Terriglobus albidus: one gene and its partner. The main gene of each other region encodes a partner of the protein of the gene in region 2 in a complex. Links are inferred from orthologs where the notes say so. Each region holds a gene or a part of one and is shown on either strand. Other genes may lie near its edges.

Region 1 (7,230 bases), 900 kb from region 2 along the record:
GCGAAGACCTCCAGCAGCTCCTGCTTCTCATCGATGCGAAGCTGCAGGTTGGCGGCGATCATATCGGCCAGCTTGGCGGGCTCATCCAGACGAACGCTGGCGGCCATCGTCTCGTAGTTCAGTGACTGCTGCAGCTTGACGTACTGCTCGAAGAGCGAGTGCACCTTCTGCACCAGGCCTTCTACCTGCGGAGTCATTTCAAGCTGCGTGCGGCCGGTGCGCAGGGTGGCAACGAAGAAGCCATCTTCGTCATTGAGTTCGGTGGCGCGGGCGCGTTCAATGCCTTCTACCAGCACCTTGATGTTGCCATCAGGCATTTTGACGCTTTGCACGATGTTGCCGATGGTGCCTACCTGGTAGATATCGTCGGCGCTGGGATCGTCTACCGTGGCGTCATGCTGTGTCGCCAGGAAGATGCGGCGGTCGCCATTCAACGCCTCTTCCAACGCGCGTACGCTGGACTCGCGGCCGACGACGAACGGAGTCATCATGTGAGGAAAGATGACCATATCGCGTATGGGCATCATTGGCAGCTTTTGAACCTCGCTGCTTAGGACTTCTTTCGAGCTCATATCTGTCATTCCTCCCATTTAGACGCGCCAGCGCACAGCTGAGATGCGGTAGTGGTTCCGCGGCGTTCCGATGATTGTAATTCGCTTTGCCTTAACATGCGGGGCAACTCGCTTTGTTGAAGTGAAAGAAAATCGCCGTGGCTTGAAAGAGCCACGGCGATGGGTACGAAAGTGTAGAAGAACAGGCTATTTAGCCGGCTTTTTCCAGAGGGAGAGAGGTCGTCATGTCGCGGTTTTTCACCATCTCGTCCGTAATCTCCAGTTCCTTGATCTTCTTGTTGCCCGGCACGTTGTACATCAGGTCGAGCATCAGCTCCTCCAGGATCATGCGCAGGCCGCGGGCGCCGACCTTGCGGGCAAGAGCTTCACGCGCAATAGACTGTGCAGCTTCGGCGGTGAAGGTTACCTTGACGCCCTCGTACTCAAACAGCTTGGAGTACTGCTTCAGGATGGCGTTGCGCGGCTTGGTGAGAATCTCGATGAGCGCTGCCTCGTCCAGCTCGTCCAGGATGCCAAGCACCGGCAGACGTCCGATGAACTCGGGAATCAGTCCGTACTTCAGCAGATCCTGCGGTTCAGCCTGACGCAGCAGCTCGGTATCACGCTGCGCGCGGATCGGTGTAATGTCGCCGGCAGGCGTCTCCGGTTCGGTCAAGGTCTTGAAGCCAAGGGCCTTCTTGCCCACGCGGCGTGCGATGACGCGCTCCAGGCCGACAAACGCGCCGCCGCAGATAAACAGGATATTCGTCGTGTCAACTGCGGTGAACTCCTGATGCGGATGCTTGCGTCCGCCCTGCGGGGGAACGTTGGCAACGGTGCCTTCCAGAATTTTGAGCAGTGCCTGCTGAACGCCCTCGCCCGAGACATCGCGGGTGATGGAGGGGTTTTCGTCCTTGCGGCCGATCTTGTCGATCTCATCAATGTAGATAATGCCGCTCTGCGCACGCGCGACATCGCCATCCGCCGCCTGCAGCAGCTTTAGAATGATGTTCTCGACGTCTTCACCGACGTAGCCGGCCTCGGTCAGCGTAGTCGCATCCACGATCGCGAAGGGAACATCCAGCATCTTCGCCAGGGTCTGCGCCAGCAGGGTCTTGCCGGAACCGGTGGGACCGACGAGCAGAATGTTGGACTTTTGCAGCTCAACATCGTTGCCGCGCGTCCGGTTCATCTGAATGCGCTTGTAGTGGTTGTAGACAGCAACTGCAAGCTTCTTCTTCGTCAGGTCCTGACCGATGACGTACTCATCGAGGAAGGCCTTCACTTCATGGGGCTTGGGCAAGTGTGCTGGAGCGGCGCCTTGCTGTTTCTCACCGCGGTCGTCTTCGAGAATGGAGTTGCAGACGGCAACACACTCATCGCAGATGTACGCGCGAGGATAGTCAGAGGGAGAAGAGATTAGCTTGGCGACTGCGTCCTGCGACTTATGGCAGAACGAGCAACGGAGGGATTCATCTGAGCCCCGTGATGTTTTCATCGGTAAGGCGACTCCTGGTTACAACGGGCCGTGCTGGGGAACTTGTTGTCAGTTTACACCCGTTTCGCATGTCCCTTCGGGAACGGGTATCGACCTTATTTCCCATAACCAAAATGGGAAAACGCCCGGAACCACTCCCGGGCGTTTCACTGTACGCCGATTGCGTTTGCATTTCAAATCAACCGCGAGTGCGATCAATAATATCGTCGATCAGGCCATAGTCCTTGGCCTGCTGGGCGCTCATGGTGAAGTCACGGTCGGTGTCGCGTTCGATCTGTTCGAACGTCTGACCGGTGTGGCTCGCCATGATGGTATTCATGCGCTCACGCAGACGAAGAATCTCGCGGGCGTGGATGTCGATCTCCGTCGCCTGCCCCTGAATACCGTGGCCCATGATGAGCGGCTGGTGGATCAGGATGCGGGAGTTGGGGAGAGCAAAACGCTTGCCCTTGCTGCCGGCCATCAGAAGAAATGCGCCCATGCTAGCCGCCATGCCAATGCACAGCGTTTGCACATCATTCTTGATGTACTGCATCGTGTCGTAGATTGCCATGCCGGCGCTGACCGATCCGCCGGGCGAGTTGATGTACAGCATGATGTCCTTCTCCGGGTCTTCACCGGAGAGGAACAGCAACTGCGCAATGATGACATTCGCGATCTGATCGTCGATCGGCGTCCCCAGGAAGATGATGTTGTCGCGGAGCAGACGGCTGTAAATGTCGTAAGCGCGTTCGCCACGACTCGTCTGCTCAATCACCATGGGTACAAGTCCCATACTTCTCCTCTTCTCTACCTGTAGTGGCGCCAGGGGCGCGAGTTGATCGCCTACGAAGCCAGCTTGTCGTAGAGCACGTTCCCAGTCTTTTCGCGACGAAGTTGTTCCCGGATTCTATTGAGGCCGCCATCCGACGTCAAACGCTGCTTCAACTGCTCCAGCGGCTCACGCGACTGGATGGAGAGAATCAGCAGCTCGCGATCCACATCTTCATCGCTGACCTCGACGTTTTCGGTTGCGGCAATCTTGTCCAGGATGAGTGATGCCTTGACCTCACTGACGGCCTGATCGCGCTGTGCGGCGCGCAGGCGGACGAAGTCGAGCTTGCGCATGTCTTCTGCCTTCATGCCCTGGGCTGCCAGAGCGCGCAGGCCGCGATCCAGACGGGCATCGATCTGCTGCTGTACAAACGACTCCGGAACAGGGAACTCAAACTTTGCGATCAGCTCTTCGACCAGCTTCTCTTTGGCCTCATTCTCGAGCGCGTGCTTCTTGCGATCGGAAGCATGCTCGCGGAGCTTGCTGGTGAACTCATCCCAGGTCTCGTAGTCGCCGAGCTGCTTGGCCAACTCATCGTTCTGTTCCGGCAGCGTCTTCTTCTTGATGGCCTTGACCTTGACGTCGTAGCTGACGGTCTTACCAGCAAGGCGGGGCTCACCGAAGTCAGCCGGATACTCGACCTCAAGGGTCAGCTCATCACCCGGCTTCTTACCCTGCAGCGCATCGCTGAAAGCGGGAAGGGTGTTCTTACCGCCCAACTCTACCGGTACGTCTTCTCCGGTGATGGGCTCTGACGGTGTTACGTTCTCCAGACCCTCTTCGCCGACTGTCTGCGCCAGCGGCTTGATCTCGCCGGTGAAGCTGATCTCGGCCAGGTCACCAGTCGTCAGGGTACGGTCGTCCGTAACAGGCTCAATGGTTGCCTGCGAGTCCAGCGCGCGATCGAGCTCTGACTGATACTCCTCTTCGGTAAGCTCAACCGACGGCTTGGCTACCTTTACAGAGTCGTAGCCGGTGATGTCGATCTCAGGCAGCACTTCAAAGGCAGCCTTGAACTTCAGCGGCTGGCCTTCGAACAGTGTCAGCTCAACGATCTGCGGTTGAGAGACCGGGTTTACGTTCTGCTCTTCCAGCGCGAGACGGAAGCGCTCGCTGACAAGCTGCTCCATCACTTCCTGACGGACGTCCTGGGCAAACTTCCGCTTGATGACGTTGGCAGGAACCTTGCCCGGACGGAAGCCCGGAATGCGCGCCTGCTTCTGGAACTTGCGGACAACCTTATCGAATGCAGCGTCAACGGCCTCGACCGGCGCTTCCACAGAGATCTCGCGCGTCAGGTCGGGGTTCAACACCGGGCCATGGTCATGATGATGGTGCGCGTGGTCGTGATCGTGATCATGGTCGTGGGTATGATCGTGCGCTGCAACTTCGGTGGTCGGGGTCTCGCTCTGAGGCGTCTCCGCCGCGTTCAACTCGTTGGTCTCAGTAGGGGTCAAAACAGTGCCTTCCAGGGTTTGAAAATCTCACGTCGCGGCGCCGGGTCAGAGGACCACTCGACGCGCAGAAACGACTCTCTCTATCCTAGAGCATTTTTCCTGTTGCTGGGTATCCCGGGAGGAGCGTGCAGCGGCGTTTTCATTGCGGAAAACGCCCATAAATGCACAAGCCCCGCCGTACACCTACAGGAAAAATGCTCCTAGGGCCGCGCCGGAACGGGGTCAAACGTTGAGCCGTCGCTGACCGACTTCACCTGGGCGGACGGGATGAACAATTCCAGACGCACCCTCCATTGCAGCGTTTTTCCAGGAGCCAGCATCAAGTCATCCGCTTTTTCCGAATCAAGAGGTTTGCCGGAAGAATCGGTCGGATTGGCGACCGGTGAAACCACAATCCAGTTTTTTCCAGAGGGCGCAAATACCCGTATGCCATTGATGGAAGCGGACATACCGACCACGCGCAGGCCATAGTCGATCGCCGGATCACGTAATTCGACGGTCGGTCCGTTGTCGAAGAGGGCGGGCTTTGGGTTGATGAGAGTAACGTCGAGATCCTGTGTCCCAAATGCTTTGCCCAGGCGGGCATTAAAGCCGTCGGAAGTGCTGAGATTGCCCCCGATTGATGTTTTCGGGAGACGCACGGTGGCTTGTGCGCGATTGCCGCTCGGGATGGCAAGCCGGGGATACCACCCACTGCTGACGGGAACAGGCTCTGAACCGATGTTGGTTGAAGAGATCACCAGATCGATCGCCCTCCCGCTTAGCAGAGTCGATACGGTTACCTGTAGTTTGCCGGGCCAGTGGCCGCCGAAGTTTCCCGTCTCATAGGTCGCTCGTCCTTCACTTCCATCCGGCATGGTGTTGATCTGAGGGATCGAGGTGCTCATCGGGCTCAACAGGCCGAATCGGGCCATCGGTGGCGCGGCCGGGCGATCAGGATCGATCACAACGGGCAGGGAAACGGCCTTCCCATGAACGTTCACGACGAGATTCTTTCCGTCGGCACTGACGGAGCCGGCAAGCGGGTTGGCAAAGGGAACAAGAAACGCTCCACCAGCGATCGCATTGGCTTCTCCATGACTATCCGCGTCTGTTCCTGTCATCAGGGCCGCGATCTGGCTGAGAGAGGGAGCATTGAGAAGTTCCGTTTCTCCACGGCCGGGCAGGTACGCCTTGATGGATGCGATGTCCATGCCGCGCCCGGGAAGCACCGTGATCGCAATAAACTCGGGGACCTCGCCGCTGTAAGTCTGAAGGCGCTTCAAGGTCAACGCCTCCTGGCCGCCGAATTTGGGCGGAGCAGGCGGAGCCGGTACTGAGTCGTCTGTGCGGGCCAGGCGCTTTAGCGCCGCAGCGCCCTGGCCCCGTTTGCAGCCAAGGCCCGGGACCAGCAAGGAACTTGAGAGAGTAAGGGCAATGAGGCCGTCTCGCAGCCCATTCCGCCGAGGAGTTTGAAGACGAAAAACCTGAGAACCAGTGCTGCGGGGGGCAGGGAAGATTTCGGACAAACCGTTGCTCTCCTCGTACTTAACTTCCGGCTAGTATACGCAGCCCGATCCTGAGGCTATCTACAATTGCACTGCACAGATTGCACTATTCTTAAAGCGGATCTGTCTTATGTCTTCCCGTTTATCGTTGCCCGTGCTGGATCAGGTTGTTCAGTCCATTGTTGCCTGCGAACGGTGTGAGCGGCTTCGTGCCTACTGCAAGGGAATCGGAGAGACAAAGCGGCGCGCTTATCTGGACCAGACCTACTGGGCCAAGCCAGTGCCCGGATTTGGAGATCCCAGGGCTCGGATCCTGATTCTCGGGCTGGCGCCGGGAGCCCATGGAGCCAACCGTACGGGACGTCCTTTTACCGGGGACGGTTCCGGAGACTTCATGTATCCGGTGCTGCATGCCATGGGGCTGGCTTCTAAACCGACGGCAACGCATCGTGACGATGGTCTGAAGCTGAAGCACAGTTACATCGCGTCCGTAGTGCGATGTGCGCCGCCAGGCGACAAGCCAACACCGCAGGAGATTCGGAACTGCTCGCCGCACCTCACCGCCGAGATTGCCGCGCTCAAGCGGGTAAAGGTTGTCGTTTGTCTGGGGAAGATTGCCTTTGACGGTTATCTGGCCCACCTGGTTAATACCGGGGAGCTTGCAAGCAAGCGAGGCTTCGGCTTCGGCCACGGAGCAGAATACGTTTTGCCGGGCGGCGTGCATCTGATCACGAGCTACCATCCTTCGCTACGGAACACGCTTACAGGGAAACTGAACGCAGCGATGTTTTCAAAGATCTTTATCCGGGCAAGGGAACTGGCCCGGTTGGATTAGGTGGTGTCATCAAATCCTGTCGTCAAGAGTTTGATGACACGCTATCGCCGCATCGCAGTGACGGCGTGACGGGTAAGAGGCTTTTTCCGGTTGACGCGATGCCTGGGCGTCAGGGTCATGCTCTCTAAACTCGGAAGTTCAGCGGTTGATGCCGATTTTGCAACCTTCTCGCGCCCGCCGCGAAAGGCGAGCACTATTGGGAGCCCAATGAGCACGAGATACAGTCCAGCCTGAAAAACGTCTTGCATGGCTGCACTGTACGTCTAATTCCAGCAATGGAACTAGACCGTTCTGAGAAGGAGCACTCGTCTGGATATTGGCGAATCTGGTGCTGGTTTTATCGAGGGTTAGCTTTTCCCGCCGGCGCGGGCGGCAACAATAGCGGGGCCGATGAGCATAGCAACGAAAACTGCGCCGAGAATGAGGTCGTGCGTCATAATGGTGATCCTTTCGGAGGTGCAGTGCTGGGCTGCTTGCTCTGGGGCCCGAGGAGAGAATGATTAGAACAATCTAAGGATGTACTGTCATGGTACACACGGCCATTCCACCTTTTGGTCAGCGATGCCACAAAGGTGGATGGCCCAAAGG
Region 2 (7,091 bases):
GTTACTTCCAGGCTGACGTTATCGCCAGGCATCACCATCTCGCGGCCCTCAGGCAGCTTGACCGTGCCCGTCACGTCGGTCGTACGGAAGTAGAACTGAGGACGGTAGTTGGAGAAGAACGGCGTATGACGGCCACCCTCTTCCTTCGACAGGACATACACCTCGCCCTTGAACACCGTGTGCGGGGTGATCGACGCAGTCTTGGCCAGCACCATGCCACGCTCCACGTCTTCCTTCGCTACACCGCGCAGCAGAAGACCGGCGTTATCGCCCGCCAGACCCTCGTCCAGCTGCTTCTTAAACATCTCCACGCCGGTGACAACAGTCTTGCGGGTGTCGCGGAAACCAACGATCTCCACTTCCTCGCCTACCTTCACCTTGCCACGCTCGATACGGCCGGTAACCACCGTTCCACGGCCGGAGATCGAGAAGATGTCTTCGATCGGCATCAGGAACGAAAGGTCAACCAGACGGTCAGGCTGCGGTACGTTGTCGTCCACGGCCTGCATCAGCTCGTCGATCTTGGCTTCCCACTGTGCTTCGCCGTTCAGCGCGCCCAGAGCCGAGCCACGGATCACAGGAACGTCATCGCCCGGGAACTCGTACTTCGACAGAAGCTCACGCACTTCCATCTCCACCAGGTCGATCAGCTCAGGATCCTCAACCGCATCGCACTTGTTCAGAAATACAACGATGTACGGTACGCCTACCTGGCGAGCCAGCAGAACGTGCTCCTTGGTCTGCGGCATCGGACCGTCGGTCGCTGCCACCACCAGGATCGCGCCGTCCATCTGCGCCGCGCCCGTGATCATGTTCTTGATGTAGTCGGCGTGGCCGGGGCAGTCCACGTGCGCATAGTGACGGTTCGCCGTCTCATATTCCACGTGCGACGTCGAGATCGTAATACCACGCTCACGCTCCTCAGGAGCGTTGTCGATCGTGTCAAACGAACGGAACGCGTTCTTCGGATTGTGCTTCGACAGGACCTTCGTAATCGCTGCCGTCAGCGTCGTCTTACCGTGATCGATATGCCCAATCGTTCCCACGTTTACGTGCGGCTTCGACCGGTCAAATTTTTCCTTCGCCATCTTCTTCTCCGTCCTTAGCTTCTAAGAATTCTTGAGTCCGTCTTTGACTTCAGGCTTACTGCTTGCCCTGTACCTTGGCGATAATCTCTTCCGATACCGAGCGCGGAGCCTCTTCATAGTGTGCAAACTGCATCGAGAAGTTGCCGCGTCCCTGTGTCGATCCACGCAGGTTGTTCGAGTAAGCGAACATGGTCGACAGCGGAACCGTCGCCTTGATCACCTGCTGGCCGCCCTGCATCTCCATGCCCTCGATACGTCCGCGGCGGGAGTTCAGGTCGCCGATCACGGTACCCATGTAATCCTCGGGCACCGTCACTTCGACAGCCATCATCGGCTCCAGAAGTACCGGCTTTGCCTTCTTGGCGGCTTCCTTGAACGCCATGGAACCGGCGATCTTGAAGGCCATTTCGTTCGAGTCGACGTCGTGGTAGCTACCGTCGTAGAGCGAGACCTTGATGTCGACCATCTCGAAGCCGGCAAGCACACCACCCTGCAGCGCTTCCTGGATTCCCTGGTCGATCGGCTTGATGTACTCCTTCGGAATCACGCCGCCCTTGATGTCGTTCGAGAACTCATAGCCCTTACCAGGCTCATTCGGCTCGATACGGATCTTGGCGTGGCCGTAGTTACCCGAACCACCGGTCTGACGGATGTACTTACCTTCCGCCTCAGCCTGCTGACGGATCGTTTCACGATACGCAACCTGCGGCTTACCGACGTTCGCTTCGACCTTGTACTCACGCATCATGCGGTCGACGATGATCTCGAGGTGCAGTTCGCCCATACCCGAGATGATGGTCTGACCGGAATCAGGATCGGTGTGCACCTTGAAGGTGGGATCTTCCTGCGCCAGCTTCGCCAGCGCCATGCCCATTTTCTCCTGGTCGCTCTTGGTCTTCGGCTCTACCGCGACCGAGATAACCGGATCCGGGAAGTCGATGGACTCGAGAACGATCGGGCTCTTCTCTGTGCAGATGGTGTCGCCGGTGACGAGATTCTTCAGACCCACGGCGGCGCAGATATCGCCAGCCAGGATCTCTGTAATCTCTTCACGCTTGTTGGCGTGCATCTTCAGCAGACGGCCGATACGCTCGGTCTTGCCGGTACGCGGATTCAGCACCGTGTCGCCGGCCTTCAGAGCGCCCGAGTAGACACGGATGAAGATCAACTGGCCGACAAACGGATCGGTCATGATCTTGAAGCCCAGCGCAGCCAGCGGCTCGTTGTCATCTGACTTACGGGCCAGCTTTTTTTCCGGGTTGTCAGGGTCGATACCCTCAATCGGAGGAACGTCGAGCGGGCTCGGCAGGTAGTCCACCACAGCATCGAGCAGCGTTTGCACGCCCTTGTTCTTGAAGGAGGAACCCATCAGAACCGGGAAGATATGCATGCCGATCGTTGCCTTACGGATGGCAGCCTTCAGCTCGTCAGCCGATGGATCCTGACCTTCCAGGAACTTCTCCAGAAGCGCATCATCGCTCTCGGCAACAGACTCAATCAGCTGATTGCGGAAAGCAATCGCCTTCTCCTTCAGGTTCTCGGGAATCTCTTCGACCGAGTACTTGGCGCCCATGGTCTCGTCATGCCACAGAATGGCGCGCATCTCGACCAGGTCAACCACCCCCTTGAAGTTAGCCTCAGCACCAACGGCAATCTGCAGCATCACGGCCTTGGCGCCCAGACGGTCCTTGATGGTCTGAGTTGCATGCTCAGCGTCGCCGCCGTTCTTGTCCATCTTGTTGATGAAGCAGATACGCGGAACGCGGTACTTGGTAGCCTGACGCCACACCGTCTCCGACTGGGGCTGCACACCGGCAACAGCATCAAAGCAGGCTACCGCGCCGTCCAGCACGCGCAGCGAACGCTCCACCTCAGCCGTAAAGTCCACGTGGCCCGGGGTATCGATGATATTGATGCGGTACTTATTCCAGAAGCAGGTCGTCGCAGCCGAGGTAATCGTGATGCCGCGCTCCTGCTCCTGCTCCATCCAGTCCATGGTCGCAGTGCCTTCGTGCACCTCACCGATGCGATGGTTCACACCCGTATAAAACAGGATGCGCTCCGTCGTTGTCGTTTTACCGGCGTCGATGTGGGCCATGATGCCGATGTTGCGGCATTTGTCCAGCGAAATCGTGCGTGCCACTTTAGTTCTTCTCTTCTGCGAGCTTTCGCTCGCGGTTGCTTCCTAGTTGACTCCGGCGCATTGCTGCACCGGTACGACTCTTACTTCTTGACTGCGGCGGGTATTACCCGCCGCAGACGAAAACTACCAGCGATAATGAGCGAAGGCCTTGTTCGCCTCAGCCATGCGATGAACATCTTCCTTCTTCTTCATCGCGGCGCCGCGACCATTAGCCGCATCCAGCAGCTCGGCGGTCAGCTTATCGACCATGCCCTTTTCGCCACGCGAACGGCTATAGGTCACCAGCCAGCGGATTGCGAGCGAAGTACGACGCTCCGGGTTCACTTCGATCGGCACCTGATAGTTGGCGCCGCCCACACGGCGGCTCTTCACTTCCAGCAGGGGCTTCACGTTCTCCACGGCCTTCTTGAACAGCTTGATCGCCTCATCGCCACCCTTGGCCTCGAGGTTCTTCATGCTCTCGTAGAAGATGTTCTGGGCAGTCGACTTCTTGCCGCCCCACATCATGCTGTTCACGAACTTCGTTACCAGGGTGGAGCTGTACACCGGATCCGGAGCAACTTCCCGCTTCGAGATATGACCTTTACGTGGCATTCCTTCTCTTCCTCTTCTTCCCCTGGAGCCGTCAACATCTCAAGCAACCAGGCTTTTGCTTCAGGCCGCATCCGCGACCCTCGGCAGCTAATACTCAACGACTACTTGGCGGCAGCCTTCGGACGCTTGGCGCCGTACTTCGAACGGCTCTGCTTACGGTTGGCAACGCCAACCGAATCCAGCGTGCCGCGCACGACGTGGTAACGAACACCCGGCAGATCCTTCACACGGCCACCGCGGATCAGCACAATCGAGTGCTCCTGCAGGTTGTGGCCAATGCCCGGGATATACGTCGTCACTTCGATTCCGTTCGTAAGGCGGACACGTGCCACCTTACGCAGAGCCGAGTTCGGCTTCTTGGGGGTCTGGGTGTACACACGGGTGCAGACTCCGCGACGCTGGGGCGAACCCTGCAATGCGGGGCTGGCCGTCTTGTAGCGGGGCGCCGTGCGGCCCTTCTTCACGAGCTGATGAAACGTAGGCACTCTAAAACTCCTTGCAAATCGCTTCCAAACTACTTACCGGCAAGCCCGGAGCCCGCAATAAGCCCCAGAACCGCCGTCCAACCTAAACCTTGCGCACTCGCGCAAAATCTCCAGACACCGTTTCCAGGCACCTGGACGAAGCCCACAGCTTCGAATTCCCTTTTACCCACGGCCCATCCGCAGCCACGGGGCACCACCAAACCAACCAAGCGAATAACAGTCGACGGTGGCCAGGTCTCTCCGCCCACAAACACACCTTGAGATTTTCACTCAAAGCAGCCTGCAGACCAGCCCGACTCCGTTTCGCTGTTCCGGCCCACATAGCCCATCCCGGGAGGAGGGTGTCGCAGGCTCGATCGAGGGGTTCGCATCCGTCAAGGCCATTGGCCTCCACATTGCGATATCTCTATTCTATCCGGAATTTCGCACAGGGTTTTCCACCGGTTATCCCCAGTGATCCCTCCCGCACAGAGCTTTTTCTGCCCTACCCGCCGCCAGGAGCTCACTTCTGCCCACACGCGGACGAGTTCCGGAAATACGCGGAACCTCCAAACAATACCAAGAAGTATAAAAAGAGTCAATTTTTGGGCCAGAGCGTGCCATCACGCAGTCTTCAGTGGGCGTGAAAGAGCCTGTGGTTGACGTCCGGCCAGAACTCCTTAATCAGGTCGCTCACGCCATCCAGGGCGACTGAGGTCACCCAGCGCTGGCCGGTCTTGGTCCAGGTCCGTTCTCTTCCCGGGTAATACAGGGTGGCGACTCCCGCGGCGGCGCCATTACCGACAACTTCTCCAAAGTTAAAGCTGCGGTGGTCACTATCCGTACGCGTCACCACCAGCCGGGAGAGCGAATACCCTGTACGCTTGATCAGCCCGCCATGGCCCATGGTGTAGTAACGCGGGTCCTGCCGCGCAATCGTCGGAACCACAGCCTCTGACATCAGGTTGCCGCCCACATTATCGGCAAAGCTGTGCCAGTAGTAGCGACCGTATCCTGCGGCGCCCTGGCGAAACTCCGGGTAGGAGTTCTGCGCCATCCCAACCCCAGCCATAATGCCGACATAGGCGAACGCCGAATAGTCAAAGCTGTCCTGCGTCATCAGCTTGAACTTTTCCTTCGGCGAGAGCGGCGGCAACACCTGATCCGCCGATACCGAGCGGAAGTTGGGCAGGACGCCGAGAATCCGCTTGGTCTGCTGGCCGTCCTCGGGATGCACCTTTGCCTGTTGCTGCGGTTGGGGAGAGTCCGGAAGAGACGACGAAACCGGTACTGCTTCTGCATGCACTACGGGCGAAAGGGCTATACCGCCGGCAAGCAAAAGTGATCCTGCAAATCGGGTACAACATGCCAGAGTGGTTTTCAAAAAAGAGTTCCTCTTTCTCAAGAGACGCTTGGGGCGCCAAAGTGATTCTCCTCCATGAGTCGGAATGTGTATGAAACATTCCACGCGAAGGTTCCGAGCCACTATTCTGAGACGTATGCGTACGATCGCCGCCGCCATCCTTTTTTCCGCCGCACTTCTGCCGGCGCAGCAGAGCTCTCGTATTCCGGAACTGCTTGCGGACCTCGCCCGGGTCCGGACACCTTCGGCTTCCATCCTCTCTCCCGACGGCAACTATGTTGCATGGGTGGCGCCTGGCGCGGCCGGAGATCAGTTACACCTCTCGGCCTCCAATAGTGGAGGAGAAGACCGCATTCTCTCGCCCGGAGGCAATGAACTAAAGCCCGCCTGCGCCAGCAAGAGTCCTACCTGGGGTCCGGACTCGAAGACGCTTGCCTTTCTCTCGAATTGTTCGACGGATGGGAAACGCCAGAGACAGTGGGAGCTCTTTCTCTGGACTGCGGCCGACAATCGCTTCCAGCAACTCACCACATTAAAGGGTGCACTCACCAAACCGGCGTTCTCTCCTGACGGACACTCCGTCGCCTTTCTTTTTGTCGAAAACGCCACGCGCAGCGCGGGAGCTACCTCAGCCATGAAGCCGCCAGCCGGCGTGATCGGCGAAGATGGCATCGAAATTCAGCGGGTTGAAAAGGTCGACCTTGCCGACCGCAGCCTGCAGTATGCCATCACGCCCGCCAATCTGCATGTCTATGAGTTCTCCTGGTCTGCCGATTCGCAGAACATCGCCTTTATTGCGGCCAATCCTCCAGGGGAAAACAACTGGTGGGTCGCCAAGCTCTATAACCAGTCGCTGAAGAGGACCGGGGAAGCCTGCAACGGGATGGGATGCAGCGTCGGCTTCGCTTCGCCTTCGGTCATCGTCGACTCCCAAAAGGCCACGGGGTCGCTCCACGGGCTCCAGATCGCTGTTCCCCGCTTCTCGCCCGATGGTAAGACAATCGCCTTTATCGGAGGCCTGATGTCCGATGAGGGCTCCAACGGCGGCGACATCTATCTTGTTCCCACCGTCGGCGGAGATCCCCGAAACATCACGGAGGGCCGTAAATCAACTCCCTCCTGGCTTGACTGGGCTGACAACACCCACCTCGTCGTGAGCGAACATCAGCGCGGCCAGGCCCATCTGGCCGTCCTCTCCACCTCCGGCTCCGACATGCCGATCTATCACCTCACGCTGCCGGAGTCGATCGGTTCCGGCCAGTCGGCCATGTCGGTCTCTGTCTCCATCCCGAGCAAGAAGATGGCGCTCATTCGCCAGTCTTTGAATATGGCGCCCGAGGTCTGGGCAGGCGAGATGAAGAACCTGAAGCAGATCTCGCACCTCAATGACACATTGAAGCCGCTGAACGGCAAGGCCGAGTCCATCGAGTGGAAGAATG

Evidence for each region.
Region 1: the proteins of rpsG (region 2) and tig are in contact, whole or in part, in a crystal structure (PDB 3GTY), measured with the Thermotoga maritima proteins. The link is inferred for Terriglobus albidus from one-to-one orthologs. Residues at the interface, in WP_004081843.1 of Thermotoga maritima: Lys34, Lys52, Lys55, Glu59, Arg62, Gln63, Glu66, Asn67, Lys69, Val71, Arg95, Ala109, Lys110, Lys111, Gly112, Arg113, Pro114, Glu117, Glu121, Ile124, Ala125, Tyr127, Asn128, Asn129, Thr130, Gly131, Lys135, Asp139, Arg142, Met143; in WP_004081061.1 of Thermotoga maritima: Glu122, Val124, Val129, Leu130, Tyr133, Glu188, Gly259, Ile262, Tyr263, Glu266, Ser270, Glu273, Gln274, Glu277, Arg308, Gln311, Ile312, Ser315, Tyr316, Glu325, Arg329, Arg336, Leu363, Phe366, Trp367, Arg373, Leu377, Arg381, Leu384, Glu387.

Annotation. Positions count from the first base shown.
Region 1 is NZ_CP042806.1:3,173,462-3,180,691, forward strand. The notes cover bases 2,098-5,028. They hold tig (trigger factor), read right to left. Parts: upstream 4,321-5,028; coding sequence 2,875-4,320; downstream 2,098-2,874. Other genes in these bases: clpP (ATP-dependent Clp endopeptidase proteolytic subunit ClpP), read right to left, coding at 2,228-2,824; FTW19_RS12620 (hypothetical protein), read right to left, coding at 4,521-5,028. Also shown: lon (endopeptidase La), read right to left, coding at 1-572; ATP-dependent Clp protease ATP-binding subunit ClpX, read right to left, coding at 763-2,049; more of FTW19_RS12620, read right to left, coding at 5,029-5,585; FTW19_RS12625 (uracil-DNA glycosylase), read left to right, coding at 5,938-6,642. UniProt on the Bacillus subtilis protein: Involved in protein export. Acts as a chaperone by maintaining the newly synthesized protein in an open conformation. Functions as a peptidyl-prolyl cis-trans isomerase.
Region 2 is NZ_CP042806.1:4,077,603-4,084,693, forward strand. What follows is about bases 2,091-4,882. They hold rpsG (30S ribosomal protein S7), read right to left. Parts: upstream 3,826-4,882; coding sequence 3,355-3,825; downstream 2,091-3,354. Other genes in these bases: fusA (elongation factor G), read right to left, coding at 2,091-3,231; rpsL (30S ribosomal protein S12), read right to left, coding at 3,927-4,310. Outside these bases: tuf (elongation factor Tu), read right to left, coding at 1-1,088; more of fusA, read right to left, coding at 1,144-2,090; FTW19_RS16205 (hypothetical protein), read right to left, coding at 4,924-5,673; FTW19_RS16210 (S9 family peptidase), read left to right, coding at 5,789-7,091.